DNA from 2 places in the Pseudomonas sp. GW821-FHT01E05 genome. Region 2 is predicted to be linked to the other one. Evidence: riboswitches for the same ligand, from Rfam matches in the RefSeq annotation. Region 2 holds a riboswitch; the other holds the start of a gene.
What was found. Region 2 has a riboswitch for cobalamin ahead of AC07W5_RS13510 (CbtB domain-containing protein). Riboswitches for the same ligand answer to the same signal wherever they lie in the genome.
Positions count from the first base shown of each region.

Region 1: linked by a shared signal. The riboswitch ahead of cobO (cob(I)yrinic acid a,c-diamide adenosyltransferase) and the one ahead of AC07W5_RS13510 (CbtB domain-containing protein) in region 2 are both predicted to bind cobalamin.

Region 1 covers NZ_JBWKWW010000009.1:160,452-171,235, forward strand. Annotated here, with positions in the region: gene cobU (bifunctional adenosylcobinamide kinase/adenosylcobinamide-phosphate guanylyltransferase) at 1-20, opposite strand, end outside; gene AC07W5_RS20760 (cobyric acid synthase) at 171-1,622, opposite strand; gene cobD (threonine-phosphate decarboxylase CobD) at 1,619-2,614, opposite strand; gene cbiB (adenosylcobinamide-phosphate synthase CbiB) at 2,607-3,515, opposite strand; gene bluB (5,6-dimethylbenzimidazole synthase) at 3,512-4,162, opposite strand; gene AC07W5_RS20780 (cobyrinic acid a,c-diamide synthase CobB) at 4,159-5,541, opposite strand; gene cobO (cob(I)yrinic acid a,c-diamide adenosyltransferase) at 5,552-6,163, opposite strand; cobalamin riboswitch at 6,241-6,476, opposite strand; gene AC07W5_RS20790 (hypothetical protein) at 6,634-7,218, shown strand; gene AC07W5_RS20795 (class I SAM-dependent methyltransferase) at 7,362-8,024, opposite strand; gene AC07W5_RS20800 (C40 family peptidase) at 8,048-8,581, opposite strand; gene AC07W5_RS20805 (C40 family peptidase) at 8,748-9,368, opposite strand; gene hda (DnaA regulatory inactivator Hda) at 9,582-10,286, opposite strand; gene AC07W5_RS20815 (AI-2E family transporter) at 10,520-10,784, opposite strand, start outside.
Region 2 covers NZ_JBWKWW010000005.1:350,196-360,979, forward strand. Annotated here, with positions in the region: gene cobN (cobaltochelatase subunit CobN) at 1-3,327, opposite strand, end outside; gene cobW (cobalamin biosynthesis protein CobW) at 3,331-4,410, opposite strand; cobalamin riboswitch at 4,505-4,718, opposite strand; cobalamin riboswitch at 4,908-5,136, shown strand; gene AC07W5_RS13510 (CbtB domain-containing protein) at 5,237-5,431, shown strand; gene AC07W5_RS13515 (CbtA family protein) at 5,443-6,144, shown strand; gene AC07W5_RS13520 (cobalamin biosynthesis protein) at 6,141-6,554, shown strand; gene cobM (precorrin-4 C(11)-methyltransferase) at 6,636-7,382, shown strand; gene nfuA (Fe-S biogenesis protein NfuA) at 7,586-8,170, opposite strand; gene AC07W5_RS13535 (fatty acid cis/trans isomerase) at 8,271-10,562, opposite strand; gene metH (methionine synthase) at 10,717-10,784, shown strand, end outside.

The DNA.
Region 1 (10,784 bases), on a different contig from region 2:
CCGAGGATCAGTTGCAGCATGGTCATATCCCTTCAATTTAGCGGTGCGGCCACTGGCCCCATCGCGAGCAAGCTCGCTCCTACAGTGGATTTTCGTTGTGCCGCAATTGCGTGCCCTGCCGGATTAAATGTAGGAGCGAGCTTGCTCGCGATAGGGCCATAACACTCACCCTAAATCCCACAGAGTTCGCGCAAATAGCTCGTATCAAGATGCTTTTCCACCAGATCGGCCAAGCGCTCAATGTCACGCTCGCGCAAGGAGTGGTAGTCCACCTCCTGCACATTCTGCAAACCCGCCCAACGCAACAGCGCACTGCAAGCCGCCGACGACTCGAACAGGCCATGCAGATAGGTGCCGAAAATCTGCCCGTCCGTACTTTGCGCGCCATCACTGCGGCCGTCATCCAGATACACGGCAGCCCGCTCCAGCGCGGCACCGGTAGTGACTCCGGCATGAATCTCATAACCGTTGACTGGCGCGTCTTCCAGCGCCAGATGGCCGCGTACGTTGCGCAGTTGCTTCTCTTCTTCAAGGACTGTGGCGAAGGCCAGCAGGCCCAGACCGGCACTGGACCCCGGCGCACCTTCAAGCCCCAGCGGGTCATGCAACTGCTCGCCGAGCATCTGCAAACCGCCGCAGATTCCCAGCAGCTTGCCGCCGTAGCGCAGGTGCCGCGAGATAGCCGTGTCCCAGCCGTTGGCGCGCAAGAACGCGAGGTCGCTGCGTACGCTTTTCGAACCGGGAAGAACAATCAAATCAGCCGGAGGAATCGGCTGGCCCGGACCGACGAATTGCAGATCGACTTGCGGGTGCAGACGCAGCGGATCGAAATCGGTGTGGTTGCTGATGCGCGGCAAGACCGGCACCAGCACTTTCAACACCTGCCCGACCTTGTCGGTCTGACGCTGATCGATGCCGTCTTCAGCCTCCAGGTGCAGGTCCATCACGTATGGCAACACGCCAACTACCGGCTTGCCGGTGCGCTCCTGGAGCCAGTCGAGGCCCGGTTGCAGCAAGGCAATGTCGCCACGAAAACGGTTGATGATGAAGCCTTTGACCCGTGCCTGCTCGCTGGCCGACAACAATTCCAAAGTGCCCACCAAATGGGCAAACACTCCACCGCGATTGATGTCAGCGATCAGCAACACCGGGCAGTCCACCGCTTCGGCAAACCCCATGTTGGCGATATCGCCAGCACGCAGATTAATCTCGGCCGGCGAACCCGCGCCCTCGACCATCACCACCGGGTAGGCAGCACTCAAGCGTTGATGGGAAGCCAAAACCGCCTGCATGGCGATGGATTTGTAGTCGTGATAGGCCACGGCGTTCATGCTGGTCACCGCGCGACCATGAATGATCACCTGCGCGCCGGTCTCACTGTTGGGCTTGAGCAGCACCGGGTTCATGTCGGTGTGCGGTTCAAGATTGGCGGCCTGAGCCTGCACCGCTTGTGCACGACCGATCTCGCCGCCATCCGCCGTTACCGCGCTATTGAGCGCCATGTTCTGCGGTTTGAAGGGCACGACGCGGACGCCTTGGCGGGTCAGCCAGCGGCACAGCGCCGTTACCAGCGTACTTTTACCGGCGTCCGAGGTGGTGCCTTGCACCATCAGCGTGGTCATGGTGTTTGTTCCTTGGTGTAGGCCTCTAACGCTTGATTGAGGCGCAGCCAATCGGCTTCATCGGCCGGCAAGCCGAAACGCAGGCTGCTGTTGTGGGTAAACAACCGCAACAGAATGCCGCGTTGAGCCATGAATTCGTGCAGATGTTCAGCGCGCTCAGTGATCAGCCATTGGAACAAGGCGCAGCCGCCCTGTGGCTTGAATCCATGGTGCTCAAGCACTTGCGTCAACCGTTGACTGGCTTCTTCGCTGCGCAGACGTTGCCGGGCATGCCCCACCGTATCGCGCAGGCAAACCTGCCCCAACACCCGTGTCGGCCCACTGACCGCCCAGGGTCCGACCTGTTCGGCGAGCAATTTGAGCAGTTTGCGCTCGGCCAGCACGAAGCCCAGACGTACACCGGCCAAACCGAAAAACTTGCCGAATGATCGCAAAACGATCAACCCGACCTGATTGGCATGAGCGGCCAGACTGAGCTGCGGTGTGTTGTCCATGAACGCTTCATCGACCACCAGCCAGCCGCCGCGTTGCGCCAGTCGAGCATGCCAGTCGAGTAACCGATCCGGGGTCAGGCTCAGGCCGGTGGGGTTATTCGGGTTGACCACCACCAGCACGTCAAGGTGGTCGAGAAAGAAGTCTACTTCCTGCTCCAGCACCTCACGCACGATGTAGCCGCAGCGGCGCCATGCCTCGGCATGCTCGGCGTAACAGGGCGAGAGCACGCCAACCTTGCCGGCACGGCGTAATCGCGGCAGCAACTGGATCGCCGCTTGCGAGCCCGGAACCGGTAGCACTTGAGTCGCGCCGTAGTAATCGCAGGCGGCTTGCTCAAGACCATCATCGGTTTCCGGCAAACGCGCCCAGGCCCGCAGAGGGATCTGCGGTACCGGCCACGGCCAAGGCGCAAGGCCACTGGACAGGTCCAGCCAATCCGCTTCGGCAATACCGTATTGCAGCGCGGCCTTGCGCAACCGTCCGCCGTGGTCAAGCATAGAGCTCAGCTCCCACGCAGAAAATCAGCAACCATAACCACACCCCGCGCTGCACCAGTTGCCAGCCACGGTCGATGGAGTTGGCATCAGCCGGCACGCCCTCACCCAGTTGCGGACGCTGGTGCAGTTCACCGTGGTAGATCGCTGCCCCGCCCAACTCTACGCCCAAGGCCCCCGCGCCCGCTGCCATTACCGGACCTGCGTTCGGGCTGTCCCAGGTGGGTCCCTGAGTCCGCCAGCACTTCAGCGCCAGACGGGTCTTGCCCAAGAGCGCGTAGGTCAGGGCAACCAGGCGAGCAGGAATATAGTTAAGAGCATCGTCGATCTTCGCCGCCGCCCAGCCAAAGCGTTCGAAGCGTTCATTGCGATAGCCCCACATCGCGTCCAGCGTATTACTCAGGCGATACAGCACCACCCCCGGTGCGCCGGCGACGGCAAACCAGAACAACGCAGCGAACACCGCATCGCTACCGTTTTCCAACACCGACTCAGTGGCGGCCCGGGCGACTTCCGTGGAATCAAGCTCACTGGTCTGACGGCTGACCAGATAGCCCACTCGACGTCGTGCTTGCTCCAGGTCATCGCTGCGCAGAGCCTGAGCGACCGGATTGACATGCTCGCCAAGGCTGCGCAAGCCAAGGGCGCAATACAACGCGAGGATCTCGACCAGCCAACCGATATATGGCAGCCAGGCAAAGGCGGTCACCAATAGAGTCAGCGGCAACACCGCCATCACCCAGGCAGTGACGCCGTGACTGCGCCAGCCACGACCGCCGGAGTTGAAACGTTGCTCGATGCGATCGGCAAAACGGCCGAACGCCACCAGCGGATGCCAGCGCCTGGGTTCGCCCAGCAGCGCATCCAGCGCGACCGCGGCGGCACTCAACAACGCCACACTCATTGACTCACTCCCCAATAATTCTCATACAGCAATTCACTCAGCGGGCGCGGCTGCGCCCAGCCTTCAAGCACCAACATGGGGGCCGGATAAAACGCCGTGACCGGACCCAGGCACAATACCGCCAGCGGTTTGGCCCCGGCCGGCAGACCCAGCAAGTCGGCCAGCGCCTGGGGCTCGAACAGCGACACCCAGCCCATCCCCAGGCCTTCGGCGCGGGACGCCAGCCAGAGATTCTGAATAGCGCAGGACAACGACGCCATGTCCATCTCCGGCAAGGTCCGGCGCCCAAAGATATGCCGCTCGCGATCGTCCATCAGCGCGGCGACCAGCACTTCAGCGCAGTCGTTGATGCCTTCGACTTTCAACTTCATGAAGTCGTCGGAACGTTCGCCCAGCGCCTCGGCAGTGCGTACACGTTCTTCTTCGACCAGTTGCTGAATTTTGCCGCGCAACGGGCGGTCGGTGATGCGGATAAACCGCCACGGCTGCATCAGGCCCACGCTTGGAGCTTGATGGGCGGCCTCGAGCAGACGCCTGAGCAGTTCGGGCTCGACGGTGCCGCCAGCAAAGTGACGCATGTCGCGGCGCTCGCCAATCACGCGATAAACAGCCTCACGTTCGGCCGGACTAAAGGCGTTGTCGGTCATGGCCTCTTCGCGAGCAAGCTCGCTCCTACAGGAAGTACACGATCTAGTGTGGGAGCGAGCTTGCTCGCGATAGCGGTTTGCGAGCCAGGCGCAAAAAGTGCGGCCACCGCAGAGGGATTGGAAGGGAAATAGAAGTGCACATAGGAAGCGGTCATTCGACCGTCACGGTAGACCGCTTCGGCGCCACGCCCACCGTTAGGACTCAGGCCCCGGGCTATCGGCTCAAGCGCTGTACTGGTCAGCGAGTGATGATAGGTGTGGCCGCGCAACGAGCCCTCTGGCAGATCAACCGCCTGCAAGGCCAACGCCGCGAGACGCTTTTGCATCACCGCTTCGCCGGCGAGCAACCCCACCAGTTCGGCGCGCTGACCGTCGACATCGGTCAGGGAGTCGAGCAGATACAACATGCCGCCACACTCGGCCAGCAACGGCTTGTCGGCCTCATGGTGCGCGCGGATCGCAGCCAGCATCGTGGCGTTTTCCGCCAGCGCAACATGATGCAATTCCGGGTAGCCGCCCGGCAGGTACAAGCTGTCAGCCTCGGGCAGTTCGCGATCATGGATCGGCGAAAAGAACAGCAACTCGGCGCCCATCGCCCGTAGCAGGTCCAGGCTCGCCCCGTAGGTGAAAGCAAATGCCTCATCGCGAGCCACGGCAATCCGCACACCGGCCAATAATGGCTCGGCGACGACAACCTCAGGCGCAGCGAACCCGACTGCCGGCGGCAACGCCACCTCACAACTGCTGGCCAAGGCTTCGGCCGCCGCGTCGAGGCGCAGATCCAGATCATTCAGTTCGCTGGCCTGCACCAGGCCCAGGTGGCGGCTCGGCAGTTCGATCCCGGTTTCGCGAGACAGCGCGCCATACCAGCGCAGGCCTTCGGTCAGGCTGCCTTCGAGCAATTGCGCGTGGCGCAACGTGCCAACCCGGTTGGCCAGAACGCCGGCAAACGGCAAGTCCGCCTGATAGCGCGCCAGCCCCAAGGCCAGAGCACCGAACGTCTGGGCCATGGCCGTACCGTCGATCACGGCGAGCACCGGCACGCCGAAGTGCCGCGCCAAATCGGCGCTGGACGGCGTACCGTCGAACAGGCCCATGACGCCTTCGATCAGGATCAGGTCAGCCTCGCCCGCCGCTTCCCACAGCAGTCGGCGGCTTTCTTGTTCGCCGACCATCCACATGTCCAATTGATACACCGGCGCGCCGCTGGCGCGCTCGAGAATCATCGGGTCGAGAAAGTCCGGACCGCACTTGAATACCCGCACCTTGCGTCCCTGATTGCGATGCAAGCGGGCCAGCGCGGCGGTCACGGTGGTCTTGCCCTGACCGGAAGCCGGTGCGGCGATCAATACCGCCGGACAATGACGTGCATCACTCATGCTTCAATACTCACAGCTCAATGCCCTTTTGCGCTTTGATCCCGGCCTGGAACGCATGTTTGAGCACGCCCATTTCGGTAACCGTGTCGGCCAGATCAATCATTTCGGGCTTGGCGCCGCGGCCGGTTACCAGCACGTGCTGCATTGGCGGGCGAGCCTGCAAATCGCTGAGAACCAGGTCCAGGTCGAGATAACCGTGCTTGAGGGCGATATTCAGCTCGTCAAGCACCACCAGGCCAATGGCCGGGTCACGCAGCAGTTCACGGGACACTTCCCAGGCCGCTTCGGCTGCGGCGATGTCACGCTGGCGATCCTGGGTTTCCCAGGTGAAGCCTTCGCCCATGACGTGAAAGCGTACTTGCTCGGGAAAGCGTCGAAAGAACAGCTCCTCCCCGGTGCTGTTGCGACCCTTGATGAACTGCACCACGCCGCATTTCATTCCGTGGCCCATGGCCCGTGCAAGCATGCCAAAGGCAGAACTGCTCTTGCCTTTGCCGTTGCCGGTCAGGACCAACAACAGCCCGCACTCGTTCGGCGAGTTGGCAATACGCTCGTCGATCACGGCTTTTTTGCGCAACATACGCGCCAGATGGCGTTCGTCACGATCGGGGGATTCAGTCATGGCAGCTCTCCGTTGGAACGATAACGGGGGGGCAGGAATAAAAATAGACGGCATAAGCCTGGCATCGCCCACCGTGATGCCGCTGGATGGATCAGGCCGGTCTCCGGGCTCATGAGGGGCATCGCTGCCGAGCTGCACGCCTTCCCGTATCGACAGTCGACACAGTGGCCAAAAGCACAGCCTTGACTCATTTACCGTTGCGGGGGCAGCGCCGGGATCGCTGTCCGTTCTGTTAAAGAACGGACACTCACCGGCTTCCCTGTTTCACTCTGTCGACCTTGGGTCACAGAGCACCTGAAACAAGTCGCGAAGGTTAGAGGGTTGGGGGTGGAGCGTCAATTAAACCCGGGGCGTTCGCCCGCGATATTATGTGCTGTCGTTCAATAAACTGACGCCAATCTTGTGCCACACTGAAAGCAGTGATATCAAATAGCCACAACACTAACATCACAAAAATAAAGGTGGGCAACATGCAAGGCATGATCATCAGCAATCCGAAGCTGGAATTCCTGCGCCCAGTGCTGGAGCGCTGGTTTGAATGTATCGATCGCTACATCCAGGTACGCGGTGATAACGAATCCCCTTATTGGTTTGATGAACGCGCCAATCTTGGGCTGCTCTCGGCTGCCGCCTGGATGTCGGAAATGGTGACACTGGAACAGACCCCGACGAAAAAACAGCAGGAAGACGGCGACCGCAATGGACGTGCCGACCTCTACATCGCCACCAATGAGGAACGGGTCTACATCCAGGCCACCCAGCGCTGGCCGCGGGTCAATAACCTGAACCTCACTCAAGCGCTGCTCGACGCCGTGAGCGATGCCAGGAAGATCAGCTACGCCAGCGATCTGAAGCTCGGTTGCCTGTTCGTAGCGCCACACAAACCACAACACAGCGCCACCCCAGAAGAACTCCAGGACATGGTCGACGATCTGCAAAAGGAACATACCTGCGCCGTGGCCTGGTACTTCCCTTACCCCTATCACAAGTTGCGCAATGAAGCAGGCAACTATCATCCGGGCGTCGCCGTGCTATTCAAAGAAGCCCGCGGCTGAAACGCTGAACCACCGGGCAGCTTCGCCTCTCTATGGTTACATCGGTGCATTCATAGGGGAACCAGCATGCTCAAGCCGCAACTCGCCATCGCCATCGCCATCGCCATCGCCATCGCCATCGCCATCGCCAGCAAGCTGTGCTCCTACAGTTTGCGGCACAACGTCAGGCCATCGCCTAACGGCAACAGTGACAAGTCGACACGCAAGTCATCCTTCAAGGCGCGGTTCAATGCCTGGATGGCTCGAGTGTCTTCACTCTCAGGATTCACCTCAAGCACCCGCCCGCTCCACAGCGTGTTATCGAAAATCGCCAGACCGCCACTTCGCAGCAGACGCAAGGCACTCTCCAGATAGGCTGGATAGTTGGCTTTGTCAGCATCGATGAAGATCAAGTCGAAACAGCCACCCTGCCCTTGCTGCTCGATCTGCGCCAGGGTTTCCAGTGCAGGCGCCAGACGCAAATCAATTCGCTGCGCCACACCCGCCTCCTGCCAGTAACGGCGTGCAGTGGCGTTGTAATCACCCGGGATATCGCAGCAAATCAAGGTACCGTCATCCGGCAAGGCTGCGGCCATGCACAAGGCGCTGTAGCCGGTGAAAGTACCGACTTCCAGCAAACGCCTGGCGCCGGTCAGCTTGACCAACAACGCGAGGAACTGACCCTGCTCGGGCGCCACCTGCCAGCGGGCCATGGGCAAGGCCTGGGTTTCGTCACGCAAGCGGCGCAACAACGGCGTTTCGCGCAGGGAAACATCCAGCAGATAGCTGTAGAGGGAATCGTCGAGATTGAGAGTGCGAGCGGTCATGACAACCTCTGCAAAGGTGCGACCTAAGGGTTGCGCGCCAGATGCTCAGGCTGCAATACCCGCTTGGCGCTTAGATAGGCTTTCTGCCAATAGGTTTTGGACAGACTGTCCAGCTTAACCGTTCCGCCAGTGGCCGGCGCGTGAACAAACCGGCCTTCGCCGACATAGATTCCGGCGTGACTGACTTGCGAGCCGCCATTGGTGGCGAAAAATACCAGATCGCCGGTTTGCAGTGCATTCTGGTCGACATCCTGAGCGCGCATGCCGATCATCTCGCGGGTCGAACGCGGCAGAGTGATGCCAGCTGCATCGCGATAGACATAGCCGATCAGGCCACTGCAATCAAAACCCGAATCCGGCGTATTACCCCCCCAACGATAAGGCGTACCCACCAGGCCCAACGCACGGAAAAGCACGTCTTCAGCGGCAGGCGAATAGGTTTGAGGGGAAGCGAAAACAGGAGGCCGAACCACCGGAGCTGGCGGCGGAGTATGGCTGGCGCATGCACTGAGCAGTGCCGCGAAAACGAGAAGGGCGAGGCGGGCCGACGTCGACATATGCAGAACAATCCTGATCTGGATGCGGCTTTCTCTGCCGTGAGGCTGAAAACAAAACCGCGTAAGCAGGGCTTACGCGGTTAGGTTATCAACAATAGGTCAGGATTCTAGCGGCTACGCGTCAAACTTCAAGTAAGACTTTAACTTAACCTTACAAAAAGATTGATTACTTGCGAACAGTGACCGTGGTCGGGGCCATGGCGAGTGCGCGCTTGGCTTCGATGAAGGTCTTGCTCCAGTAGCTGTCGCCCAGGTTATCGACTCGAACACCACCGCTACGACGGCTGCTGGAGTGGATGAACTGGTCATCACCCAGGTAGATCCCCGCGTGACTGACACGGCCACGGCGACCACTGGTGCTGAAGAACAGCAGATCACCGGGCTTGAGGTTGTTGCGAGCGACCAGCGGTGCGTCAACGTTGATCATCTCGCGAGTGGAGCGCGGCAAATTCATGCCCGCCTCTTCACGAAACAGATAACCGATGAAGCCGCTGCAATCGAAGCCAGCCTCGGAGGTGCCACCGAAACGGTAGCGGGTACCGATCAGAGACATACCACGCTCAAGGATGCTGTCGGCCAGAACTGGCAGCTGGTACGGCTTGCTGCCGGCGAAGTCGGCCAGTTCTTTTTCAGTCGCCAGTTCTTCCCGGTAAGCAGCGGAAGATTGGGCAGTAACAGAATTTTTAAACTGTTGTTCTTGCTGTTGCGACACCGGAGAGTGAGCAGCGCAACCAAACAACAGGGTGACGAGTGCGAGAGGCACGAGGGGTGCGAAGCGCTTTAGCATGGGCACGACCGTGGCTGAAGATATAAAGAAGCCGCGACTATGCCTTCTATCATCCTCATTTGCAAATTCAATCGATGTAAATGTGACTTATCGGTTTCTCGTTTACATCTAAGGCCTTAAGCCCGATATAAACGCTCGCGCACCCTGGAAGCATCCCTGGAGCGGGTTTTCTGGCGCCTTGAAAGTGCCAAAAAAGCGCTACAGACTGCGGTTTTACCAGCCCAGGGTTTCTTTAAGGAAGGGAATGGTCAGCTTGCGTTGCGCCTGCAACGAAGCCTGATCGAGACGTTCCAGCAGCTCGAACAACGCACTCATGCTGCGAGTGCCGCGAGTGAGGATAAAGTGCCCGACCTCATCGGTCAGGTGCAGACCACGACGCGAAGCACGCAATTGCAGAGCTCGCAGCTTGTCTTCATCGGACAGTGGACGCATCTGGAAAATCAACGCCAGGGTCAATCGTGATTTCAAGTCCGCCAGCTTCACCGGCAATTCACGTGGAGAGGTTGAAGCGGCGATCAGCAGACGCCGACCACTGTCACGCAAACGGTTGAACAGATGGAACAACGCCTCTTCCCAGTCCGCTCGCCCCGCTACCGCCTGCAAATCATCCAGACAGACCAGCTCGTATTGCTCAAGGTTGTCGAGAATTTCGATACCGCGATCCAGCAACTCTGCCAGCGGCAAGTACACCGCCGGCTCGCCCATTTGTTCAAAACGCAAGCAAGCGGCTTGCAGCAAGTGCGTACGCCCGACGCCATCCTTGCCCCAGAGATAGATCAGGCTTTCGGTCCAGCCGGCGTCGGCTTCGCAAAGCCGCTCGACATAGCCGAGTGCAGCGGCATTGGCGCCTGGGTAGTAGTTGATAAAGGTGGCGTCGTCACGCAGACGCACACCTAGGGGCAGCTGAATCGGTTTCATGCTGACTGAACAGTTCCAAACGAACCGTTAGTGGCCTCTGTGTAAAGTTTGCAAAGTTTATACCCGTGACGCCGGGCGCACAATGCAGCAGACCATAAGCAAAATCAAAGGTTTGCGTTAATTTACGGGTACCGACGGGGTTTGTTTGACGGCGGATGTGACAGCCATGAACACCCTACAGGCCTGCCCGGCAATGAGCCGGGCAGCCTTGGGCGCTTAATCGACAGCGCATCTCAATCAGAATCTTCCACACCACTGTACATGCCAGAATCTTTATACAAATCATGCACATGGCGCACCAGCACCATGATCACCGCTGCCACCGGCAACGCCAGCAGGATCCCGGTGAATCCAAACAGCTCACCGCCAGCCATGATCGCAAAGATCACCGCCACCGGGTGCAAGCCTATCCGGTCCCCCACCAACAACGGCGTTAGCACCATGCCTTCCAACGCCTGACCGACCATGAACACCGCGACAATGCCAATCATCGAATAC
Region 2 (10,784 bases):
GCCCTGAAATTGGTAATAGTCATTGGAATCGAGCAAGTCATGCTCGCGGTTGTCCTGGTTTTGCAGCACTGCCTGCACCTGACTCAAACGTTGAGCGAATTGCTCGCGCGCCGCGGTGCCTTCATCGGAACCGCCATAGGCGTAGCCGCCCCAATTCAGATAGACCTCAGCCAGGTCTTCGCGGCTTTGCCACAAGCGACCGTCGATGGCGCCCTGTACGCCCGCGCCATAGGCGCCGGGTTTGGCGCCGAATATTCGCCAGCCGGCCTGACGCGTTGCGGCGTCCTCATCCAGCCCGGATTGCAACAGCGCTTCACGCTCACTGCGGACCTTGGCCGCCAGCGGATTCATGTCATCCGGCTCCTCCAGCGTGGCAACGGCCTGCACCGCCGCATCGAACAAACGGATCAGGTTGGCGAAGGCGTCACGGAAGAACCCGGAAACCCGCAAGGTGACATCAACCCGCGGCCGGTCCAGCAGGCTCAGAGGCAGGATTTCGAAATCGTCGACCCGCTGACTGCCAGTGGCCCACACCGGACGCACACCCATCAACGCCATGGCCTGGGCGATATCGTCACCGCCGGTACGCATGGTCGCCGTGCCCCAGACCGAAAGCCCAAGCTGACGCAGGTGGTCGCCGTGATCCTGCAAATGTCGCTCAAGAATCAGGTTCGCCGACTGAAAGCCGATACGCCAGGCAGTGGTGGTCGGCAGGTTACGTACGTCCACCGAGAAAAAGTTACGCCCGGTGGGCAATACATCCAGCCGCCCGCGGCTCGGCGCACCGCTGGGGCCCGCCGGAACGAAACGTCCGCTCAGGGCATCCAGCAGACCGCGCATTTCTGCCGGGCCACAGGCGTCCAGACGCGGCGCAACGACTTCGCGCAGGCTATCGATGATTGCCTTCACCTCGGCCCAGCCCGGTTCGTTCAACCTGTCGACATCAGCGCTTAGCACCCGCTCGATCAACTGCGCGGCAAACAGCTCGAGGCGCTCACGGCTATCTCCGGTGGTGCGCCAAAGCTCATTGCTCAGCGTTTGCAGTTCAACCGGTCGCGGTCCGGTCCAGGGATCAGCCAACACACAGTCCAGCGGATCGAAACCCAGTTCGAAGGCCTTGGCCAAGGCTCGCAGCAAACTCGACTGCGCACCGCGTCCATCGCCACGGGGAATACGCAGTAACGCCAACAGGGTATCGATGCGCAAGCGGCCGGTTGGCGACTCGCCGAACACATGTAAGCCATCGCGGATCTGCGACTCCTTCAAGTCGCACAAATAGGTGTCCAGACGCGGCAGCCAGATCGCCGCGTCAGCGTCGCTGTCGAGCTTTTCGTCCAGTTGCAGTTCGCGGTCGATCCGGGTTTCGCGCACCAGTTTCAGAATGTCGCGCTGCAACTCCCGGGCTCGGCGCGGATCAAGCAACTGCGCTTCGTAATACTCGTCGGCCAGCAACTCGAGATCGCGCAGCGGGCCGTAGGTTTCAGCGCGGGTCAACGGCGGCATCAGGTGATCGATGATTACCGCCTGGGTGCGACGCTTGGCCTGGGCGCCCTCACCCGGGTCATTGACGATAAACGGATAGATGTTCGGCAATGGCCCCAGCAGCGCATCCGGCCAGCAGTTTTCCGAAAGACCGACGCCCTTGCCCGGCAACCACTCGAGGTTGCCGTGCTTGCCGACGTGGATTACCCCATGGGTGCCGTAGGTTTGTCGCAACCAGAAATAGAACGCCAGATAGCCATGAGGCGGCACCAGGTCCGGGTCGTGATAGACCGCGCTCGGGTCGACCTGATAGCCCCGCGCCGGTTGAATGCCAACGAAAGTCAGGCCAAAACGCAGACCTGCGATCATCATCCGCCCGCCGCGGAACATCGGATCGCTTTCAGGCGCGCCCCAGCGCTCAAGCACCGCGTTGCGATTGGCTTCGGGCAAGGCGTTGAACATCGAAAAATAGTCGTCCAGTGCCAGGCTTTGCTGGCATGGCCGCTGGTCGATGCTCTCCAGATCATTGCTGACCCCGCCAAGCAATTGCTGAATTAGCGCTGTGCCATTTTCAGGTAGATGCGCCGGCAGCGGATAGCCCTCATCGCGTAGTGCCCGCAGGATATTCAGCGCTGCGGCCGGGGTGTCGAGGCCCACTCCATTGCCGATCCGACCGTCGCGAGTCGGGTAGTTGGCAAGAATCAGCGCGATACGCTTTTCGCCATTCGGTACCCGCGCCAGATCAATCCAGCGCCGCGCCAGTTCGGCGACGAAGTCCATACGCGCAGGCGCAGGTCGGTAGCAGACCACATCGGACTGACTGCGCTCGCTGCGCCAGGCCAGGTCCTTGAAGCTGATGGGCCGACTGATGATGCGCCCGTCCAGCTCCGGCAAAGCGATATGCATGGCCAGGTCTCGCGGCCCGAGGCCCTGCTCGCTGGCGCGCCAGCCGGGCTCGTTGTCCTGGGCGCAGATCGCCTGGATCACCGGGATATTACGCCGGAAAGGCCGCAAATGCGGTGCTTCAGGACTGGACTGGGCAAAACCGGTGGTGTTCAGAATCACCCCAGCCTCGACCTCGTCCAGCCAATCCTCGACCATCGCCAGGCAGCCAGGCTCTTTCAAACTGGCCAGCGCAATCGGCAACGGGTTAAGCCCCGCCGCCTGCAAGCGCTGGCAGAAAACATCGATAAAAGCGGTGTTCGCCGCCTGCAGGTGCGAGCGATAGAACAACACCGCCGCCACGGGTTGATCAGCGTACCAGTCGGCTTGCCAATCGCTGAGCGTGGCGCTGCTTTTGCGCGGATGGTAAATCGCCGTACGCGGCAGGATTTGTGGTTCGGCCCATGGGTAATCGCGATCCAGCCAGCGACTGGCCAGGCAGCGATACAGGTCCAGCGCGTTGCCCAAACCACCTTGACGCAGGAAGTGCCAAAGCCGATCGCGGTCTTCGGCGACCACCGTGCTCAGGTCGCTCAGTTCCGGGTCGGGACGATCGTCGCCGGGCACCAGAATCAGTTGCACGCCCTTCTCGGCCAGCTGCACCAGACGCTCGATGCCGTAACGCCAATAACCGATCCCGCCGTGCAGCGAGATCAGAATGACTTTGGCGTGACGCAAGACTTCGTCGACGTACAGGTCGACCGAGGCGTGGTTCTGTACTTGCATCGGGTTGGCCAGACGCAGGCTCGGGTAGTCGTCCGGTAATTGCTGCGCGGCTTCGGCGAGCAGCGCCAGGCTGGAATCGCCGCTGCACAGGATCACCAGCTCGGCGGGGGTTTGTCCAAGGTCGGCAATGTTGTCATCCGACACGAAACCGCCGGGCTGGGTCCTGAGCAGGTGCATGGCTCAGGCGCCGAGTGCGGCGCGCAATTGCGCTTCGATCAGCGCGGCATCCAGTTCCTGGCCAATTAGTACCAGGCGTGTTGCACGCGGCTCATCGGCGCGCCAGGCACGGTCGAAATGTCTGTCGAAGCGCGTGCCCACGCCCTGGATCAGCAAGCGCATCGGCTTGTTCGCAACCGCCGCGAAACCTTTGACCCGCAGAATGCCGTGCTGAACCACCAGCTGGGTCAGGGCATCCAGCAGCAGGCTTTCGTCGGCCTGGGGCAGTTCGATGGAAATGGAATCGAAGGCGTCGTGGTCATGGTCATCATGCCCTTCACTATCGGCATCACCGTCATGGTGATGGTCGTGGTGGCTGTGACGGCTGTCGATGTGCTCTTCGGAACCGGCGCCCAGACCAATCAAAACCTCCAGAGGCAAGCGGCCGCTGCTGGCTTCGATGATTTTTACTGCTGGCGGCAGTTCTTCGGCGACTTCCAGGCGCACTTTGGCCAGGTCTTCAGGGCTGATCAGGTCGGCTTTGTTGAGGATCACCAGGTCGGCGCTGGCCAGCTGGTCGGCGAACAGTTCGTGCAGCGGTGATTCGTGGTCCAGGTTCGGGTCAAGCTTGCGCTGGGCGTCGACTTGATCCGGGAACGCAGCGAAGGTGCCGGCGGCCACGGCCGGGCTGTCGACCACCGTGATCACTGCATCGACAGTGCAGGCACTGCGGATTTCCGGCCACTGGAAGGCTTGCACCAGCGGTTTGGGCAGCGCCAGGCCAGAGGTTTCGATGAGGATGTGATCCAGGTCGGCGCGACGGGCAACCAGCTCGCGCATCACCGGGAAGAACTCTTCCTGGACGGTGCAGCACAGGCAACCGTTGGCCAGTTCATAGACCCGGCCGCTGGCCTCTTCTTCAGTGCAACCGATGGAACATTGCTTGAGAATTTCGCCGTCGATGCCCAGCTCGCCAAATTCGTTGACGATCACCGCGATGCGGCGGCCCTGGGCGTTATCAAGCATATGCCGCAGCAAGGTGGTTTTGCCCGAGCCGAGGAAGCCGGTGACGATGGTGACGGGAAGTTTGGCCAGTGTTTTCATCGGATGCCCTTTGGCAAGGTGGCGGGCATACGGGACGACAACCACACCGATGGGCGCGGAAGATTTCGCCACCGGATCACCCCGCCCGGTTGTAGTGAGAATCTGGTACGAGGCAGGTCTCCTGGCTGACGGCCTGCCGGTCTTTCGACTGGCGATTTCTACGCCTTCCCGCTCGCTCTATGGATAGAGGGTGCAGTGGCATGGCAGAAACGGAACCGTTCACAGTTGCGGGGGCAGCCGCGGCATTGACCGCGTTCCCTTCTTAGCTTCGGCGAGAGTGCCGAAGAACCTCGAAAGCGCAAGGCTACGCATCGCTTGGGGGCGGGTCAATGTCCGGACAGAGATCTATGTTGACTGTGACGACGCCATCGCGAGCAAGCTCGCTCCTACATTCAATCGCGGTCCCCTTGTAGGAGCGAGCTTGCTCGCGATGGAAGCGCCTCAGTCCAACAAGTGAGAAACCTTGCCAATTGACTCTCATCCCCCGCCCATGCTCTCCTACGCAACTTGTTACGGGTGCCCTTCACAGGGTGAAACGGGAAACCGGTGAGTCATGTGCTTTACTCAAAGCCTTGATCAGTCCGGTGCTGCCCCCGCAACGGTAAGCGAGTGAAGAGTCAGATCCACTGTGCCAGCAGTTCGGCATGGGAAGGCGACTCTTGCAGGTGAAGGCGCTGGCCCAAACCCCTCGTGAGCCCGGAGACCGGCCCGCAATACTGAAATAACAAACCCGCGGTGGGCGGGCGCTGTTTGAACCGCTGCGAGCCTGTCTCGCAGGGGGTTTCATGCGCTCGATTCACCCGCTGACACATCAGAGGGAAGCGCCATGTCGATCATCAGCAGCACCCGCCACGCAGGCACCGCCAGCACCACGTCCACCCTGAGCCAACGTCTGATTGCCGCCATCGGCGCATCGATTCTGGGCGCGTGCCTGGTGTATTTCGCCGGTTTCTCGCATATCGAAGCGGTGCACAACGCCGCCCACGACACCCGTCACAGCTCCGCTTTTCCGTGCCATTGAGACCTGCTGACATGATCAAGCGTATTGCGCAAACCGCAGGTTTCACAGGGCTGCTCGCGGCCTTGTTGCTGACCTTGCTGCAAAGCTTCTGGGTCGCGCCGCTGATTCTCCAGGCGGAAACCTATGAAAAGGCCCCGGCCGCCGAAGTTCACGAACACGCTGAAGGCGCCATGGCCGGTCATACCCATGATGCCGAAGCCTGGGAGCCGGAGGACGGCTGGCAGCGCGTACTCTCGACCACCGGTGGCAATCTGGTGGTGGCCGTCGGTTTCGCCCTGATGCTTGCGGGTCTCTATACCCTGCGCGCTCCGGGTCGCACGTCCGAAGGTTTGCTCTGGGGCCTGGCCGGTTACGCGACCTTCTGCCTGGCACCGACCATGGGCCTGCCGCCGGAGCTGCCCGGCACTGCCGCCGCTGACCTGCTGCAACGGCAGACCTGGTGGGCCGGGACCGCGGCGTCCACCGCTGTCGGCATTGCGCTGATCGTGTTTGGCAAACACTGGCTATTGAAGATTCTCGGCGTGGCAATTCTGGCGGTACCGCACATCATTGGCGCGCCGCAACCGCAGGTGCATTCCAGCCTGGCGCCGGAAGCGCTCGAAGCACAATTCAAAATCGCTTCGCAATTGACCAACGCCGCGTTCTGGCTGGCCCTGGGCCTGATCAGCGCCTGGTTGTTCCGTCGCAAAAGCGAAGGCCAATACCGCGCATGACTGACATCAGCACAGCGCCGACCCTGGTGGTCGGCCTGGGCTGCCAGCGTGGCTGCCCCGCCGCCACGCTACAGGCGTTGCTCGATCAGGCGTTGCAGGCTCACCACATCGATCTGCAAGCGATCCAGGCCCTGGCCAGTATCGACCTGAAACGAGAGGAGCCTGGCCTGCTTGAGCTGGCTGCGCAATTGGCATTGCCGCTGACATTCTTCAGCAGTGCACAGCTCGCTGCCTATGAGCCACAATTGAGTCATCGCTCAGAGATCGCCTTTGAACGCACCGGTTGCTATGGCGTGGCCGAAAGCGCTGCGCTGGCACTGGCCGAGCATCTGACGCAAAGCCCGGCCAAACTGCTGATCTCGCGACAGAAATACGCCCAGGCCACCTTTGCATTGGCATCTGCGCCGTAAAATCCCCGATAATCCCCGCCCTTGATCATGAGCAATCTTCATCTGAAGCATTGCCGACACGACTTTGCACAGGAAACAGCCATGACCGTCTACTTTATCGGCGCAGGTCCCGGCGACCCGGAACTGATCACCGTCAAAGGCCAGCGGCTGATCCGCAGTTGCCCGGTCATCATCTATGCCGGCTCGCTGGTGCCCGCTGCCGTGCTGGAAGGCCACCAGGCCGAACAGGTGATCAACAGTGCAGAATTGCACCTGGAGCAGATCATTGAATTGATCAAGACCGCCCATGGCAAAGGTCAGGACGTGGCCCGGGTGCATTCCGGCGATCCGAGCCTGTACGGCGCAATTGGCGAGCAGATTCGCTATTTGCGCGAGTTGAATATTCCCTTTGAAATCATCCCTGGCGTGACGGCAACCGCAGCCTGCGCGGCCCTGCTGGGCGCGGAGCTGACGCTACCGGATGTGTCCCAGAGCGTGATTCTGACCCGCTATGCCGACAAAACGGCGATGCCGGCCGGGGAAGAACTCGGCAGCCTGGCACAGCATGGAGCGACCATGGCGATTCATCTGGGGGTCAATCATCTGGAGAAAATCATCGCCGAACTGGTCCCGCACTATGGCCTGGACTGCCCGATTGCAGTGATTCATCGCGCCACCTGGCCGGATCAGGATTGGGTGGTGGGCACATTGGCTGATATTACTGAAAAGGTTCAGGCAAAGGGATTTCGTCGTACCGCGCTCATCCTGGTGGGTCGGGTGCTGGCCAGCGACAATTTCAGTGAATCGTCGCTGTATCGTGCCGGGCATGCGCATTTGTACAGACCCTGAACATGATCGTCCCCACGCTCGCGCGTGGGAACACCTCAACGGACGCTCTGCGTCAGCTCCTGGGACGCGGAGCGTCCCGGGCTGCATTCCCACGCGGAGCATGGGAACGATCAATACGAGGGCTATTTAATGACCACCTCAAATCCCAGGCATAAAAAAACGGCGCTCACGGGGCGCCGTTTTTTCTGTTTGCAGCGAACACCTTAGTAGTAGGCGTTTTCTTTCTGCGTATGGTCGGTGACGTCGCGTACACCTTTAAGCTCCGGAATACGCTCAAGCAGTGTGCGCTCGATGCCTTCCTTCAAGGTGACATCAGCCTGGCCGCAGCCCTGGCAACCACCGCCGAATTTCAGCACGGCGATACCGTCTTCAACCACATCGATCAGGCTGACCTGACCGCCGTGGCTGGCCAGCCCCGGGTTGATTTCGGTTTGCAGGTAATAGTTGATGCGCTCGTTCACCGGGCTGTCAGCGTTGACCATCGGAACTTTGGCGTTTGGCGCCTTGATGGTCAGTTGGCCGCCCATACGATCGGTGGCGTAATCAACCACGGCATCGTCCAGGAAGGCTTCGCTGAAGGAATCGATATAAGCGGTGAAGCTTTTGAGCCCCAGCGCGGTATCTTCCGGTTTTTCTTCGCCCGGCTTGCAATAGGCAATACAGGTTTCGGCGTATTGGGTGCCAGGCTGGGTAATAAAGACTCGGATGCCGATTCCCGGGGTGTTCTGCTTGGAAAGCAGATCAGCCAGATAATCGTGGGCAGCATCGGTAATGGTAATAGCGGTCATGGAAACTCCTCGCAGGCTTGGACGCAGTTTACGCCAATCATCGCTCCGGACAAAGTCCTAGTATTTTTGTCGGGAAAGAACCGGCCATCCTCACCATCGACTACAGGTTCTCGTAGCGGTTCATGTCCAGCACGCCCGCTTCCACCGGCTCGGTTGCGCGAATGTACTCGGTCAGGTCATGGAAGTACTGCCAGAACTGTGGATGGCTGCGACGAATTCCCCAGCGATCAACGATTTTCTCGAAGTGATCAGCATCCTTGGCGCTCTCCATTCGCGCAACAAACTCGGGAACCTGCTCGGCCGGGATGTTGAAGATGAAGTTCGGATAGCTGCTGAGTACGCCTGGATAAATCGTCAACGTATCCAATCCGGGTTGATAACGCAGCGCCTCGCCGAGCAGGAACGCCACGTTACTGTGGGCGCGGTTGCGCAGCAGGCTGTAGACCTCACGCTTGCCGCTTTTGGTCTCGATGCGCAGCATCGTGGCCTCTGGCAACTGATCGATGACCCGAAGCCCCGCAGCCGGGCGCGAGACCAGGCGACTCAAGGCCTGTTCGGCGTCTTGCAGGGCCGGATCGATATTCGGCCGTGAGCAATACGCGCCGTCACAGCGATTGATCGGGTCAGGCCTGGCGTTCAAGTCACCGTAGCGCGCCAGCAGTTGGTTGGCGAAATCGCGCTTCGGGTCCTTTTCATCCAGCTTCAGTGCGGTGCGTTTGTCGTTGTCGATGCTTTCATAGTCCAGCCACATCTTGAACTTGCCGCTGCTCTGGTACCAATCGTCGAGATAATCGTTCCGGGAATCAGCCGGCATCAGGCGCAGGAAGTTCTGCTCGGCGCCGTTGCGGATCAGGTCGAAATACAGACGGGTCTGGGCCTGGTGGGAAACGTTTCCGAATACATCGAAATTGACCGCCAACTGATAATACGTGCGTTCCAGCAACGGATAGTCGAACAGCCACATCGTTTGCGGTACGTCACCGATCAAGCCTTTGTTCACCGAGGCGCTGTCGAAGTGGCGGAAAATGCTCAGCAAGGCGTTGTCGTTGCCGGCCCACAGGCTCGACCAGCTTGGTGCTGGCGCATCGGCGTAGGTGTCCCGGCGCAAGGCTTCATATTCGTTGCGCTTGTCGCGATAGTTGTGCCACAGGGTCAAGACACTGCCGACATCATCATTTTGTCCCGGCATCGCCAGCAACGGCGTTGCCTTAGTGCGGTAGTTGCGGTTGGTGATGTACAGGTCATGTTCCGGCGCCTGGAACAACGCCCAGAAGTTGTCGCGAATCACGTCAGTAGCAATCTGCCCTCGGCAGACCGGACCACGGATAAAGGTCCGCACAAAGTATTCGGCATTATCGAGCATGAACTGATAACGCGCCTGCGCCGGAATCGCCTCGAACGTTTCGAACGGATTGGCCCGCCGCTCCGGCCCGTAACCGGGCAACGCATTGACGTGCCAGTTACCGCTGTAGAACAGGGTTTTGACCCGCGCCATTTTTGCCGGGCCCAGGCCAAAAGTGATGTGGGTCTTGTGCACGATCACACCCTGCACCGGCCACAAGCGGTAATAGATCTGAGTACCGGGGTCGTCATTTGGACGACGGGTGGCGATCAGGTCGATCGGCTTCCCCGGCGGCGTACGCGAACGCACCCATTGGAAGAAATGCCCCGGCTCACCGCCCTTGAAATAGATGTGTGCCAGGAACAAATGCTCAAACAGCCATCGAGCGACCAGGCTTTCCCGAGCGCCCGGGGCATTGAGCAGGCTTTCCCACTGAACAATCTGCAACGCCTCCTGGGCACTGGGCGCCAGGCCTTGATCATCGATCGGCGCCCCTGACGCCAACCAGCGTTGCAGGGTCTGGTACTGCTGATCGGTCAGGCCCGTCACCGCCAGCGGCATGCCCTCTTTGGGATGTGCACCGGCATAGCTGTCAAACTCGCCCGGCATTGGGCACATGTTCTCGCGCTCGAGGCCCAAAACGATCTCCTCGGGCAACTTCGCGTTGGGCCGAAGTGGCGTTTTGTGGCCCAGTTCAAGCATTCGCGCCATCAGCGCCGCCTGGCTGCCCTGAGCATCGAGCACTGAATAGAAATCCTCACGCTGCCAGGCCGCCTTGCCAAAGGCGTCGTAGAACAGCCGCGTCGGCCTTGAGGCTTGACTGCGCTGGCCGTTATAGACCGGCATTTTCGTAGCGCCCCGTGCCGCACCCTCCCCACTGCCCAGATTGAGCTGACAGGCGGAGTCATAGCAGGCATGGCAGGCCACGCACTTATCGGTAAAGATCGGTTGAATATCACGGGTATAGGAAATCGCTGGCGCCGGACCTTGCGCTGTGGCGGCGAAACTTAACAGCAGCAAAATACTGCCGATGACAACGCGATAAGACATGTCCCTGGTTCCGGCGATAGAAAAACGTCGCGATTCTACCGGTCTAACCCGGCCACCAACATGAGCGATATTCATGCAAAAGCCTGTCATGCTCTAAAAGCACACAGGTTTGCTATCATCGCCCTTCTTTGTATTGGCCTTTCCAGGTAGTCCTATGTCCGATCGCAGCGCTCGCCTTCAAGCTCTCCATCAAGCCCTCAAAGAGCGCATCCTGATTCTCGA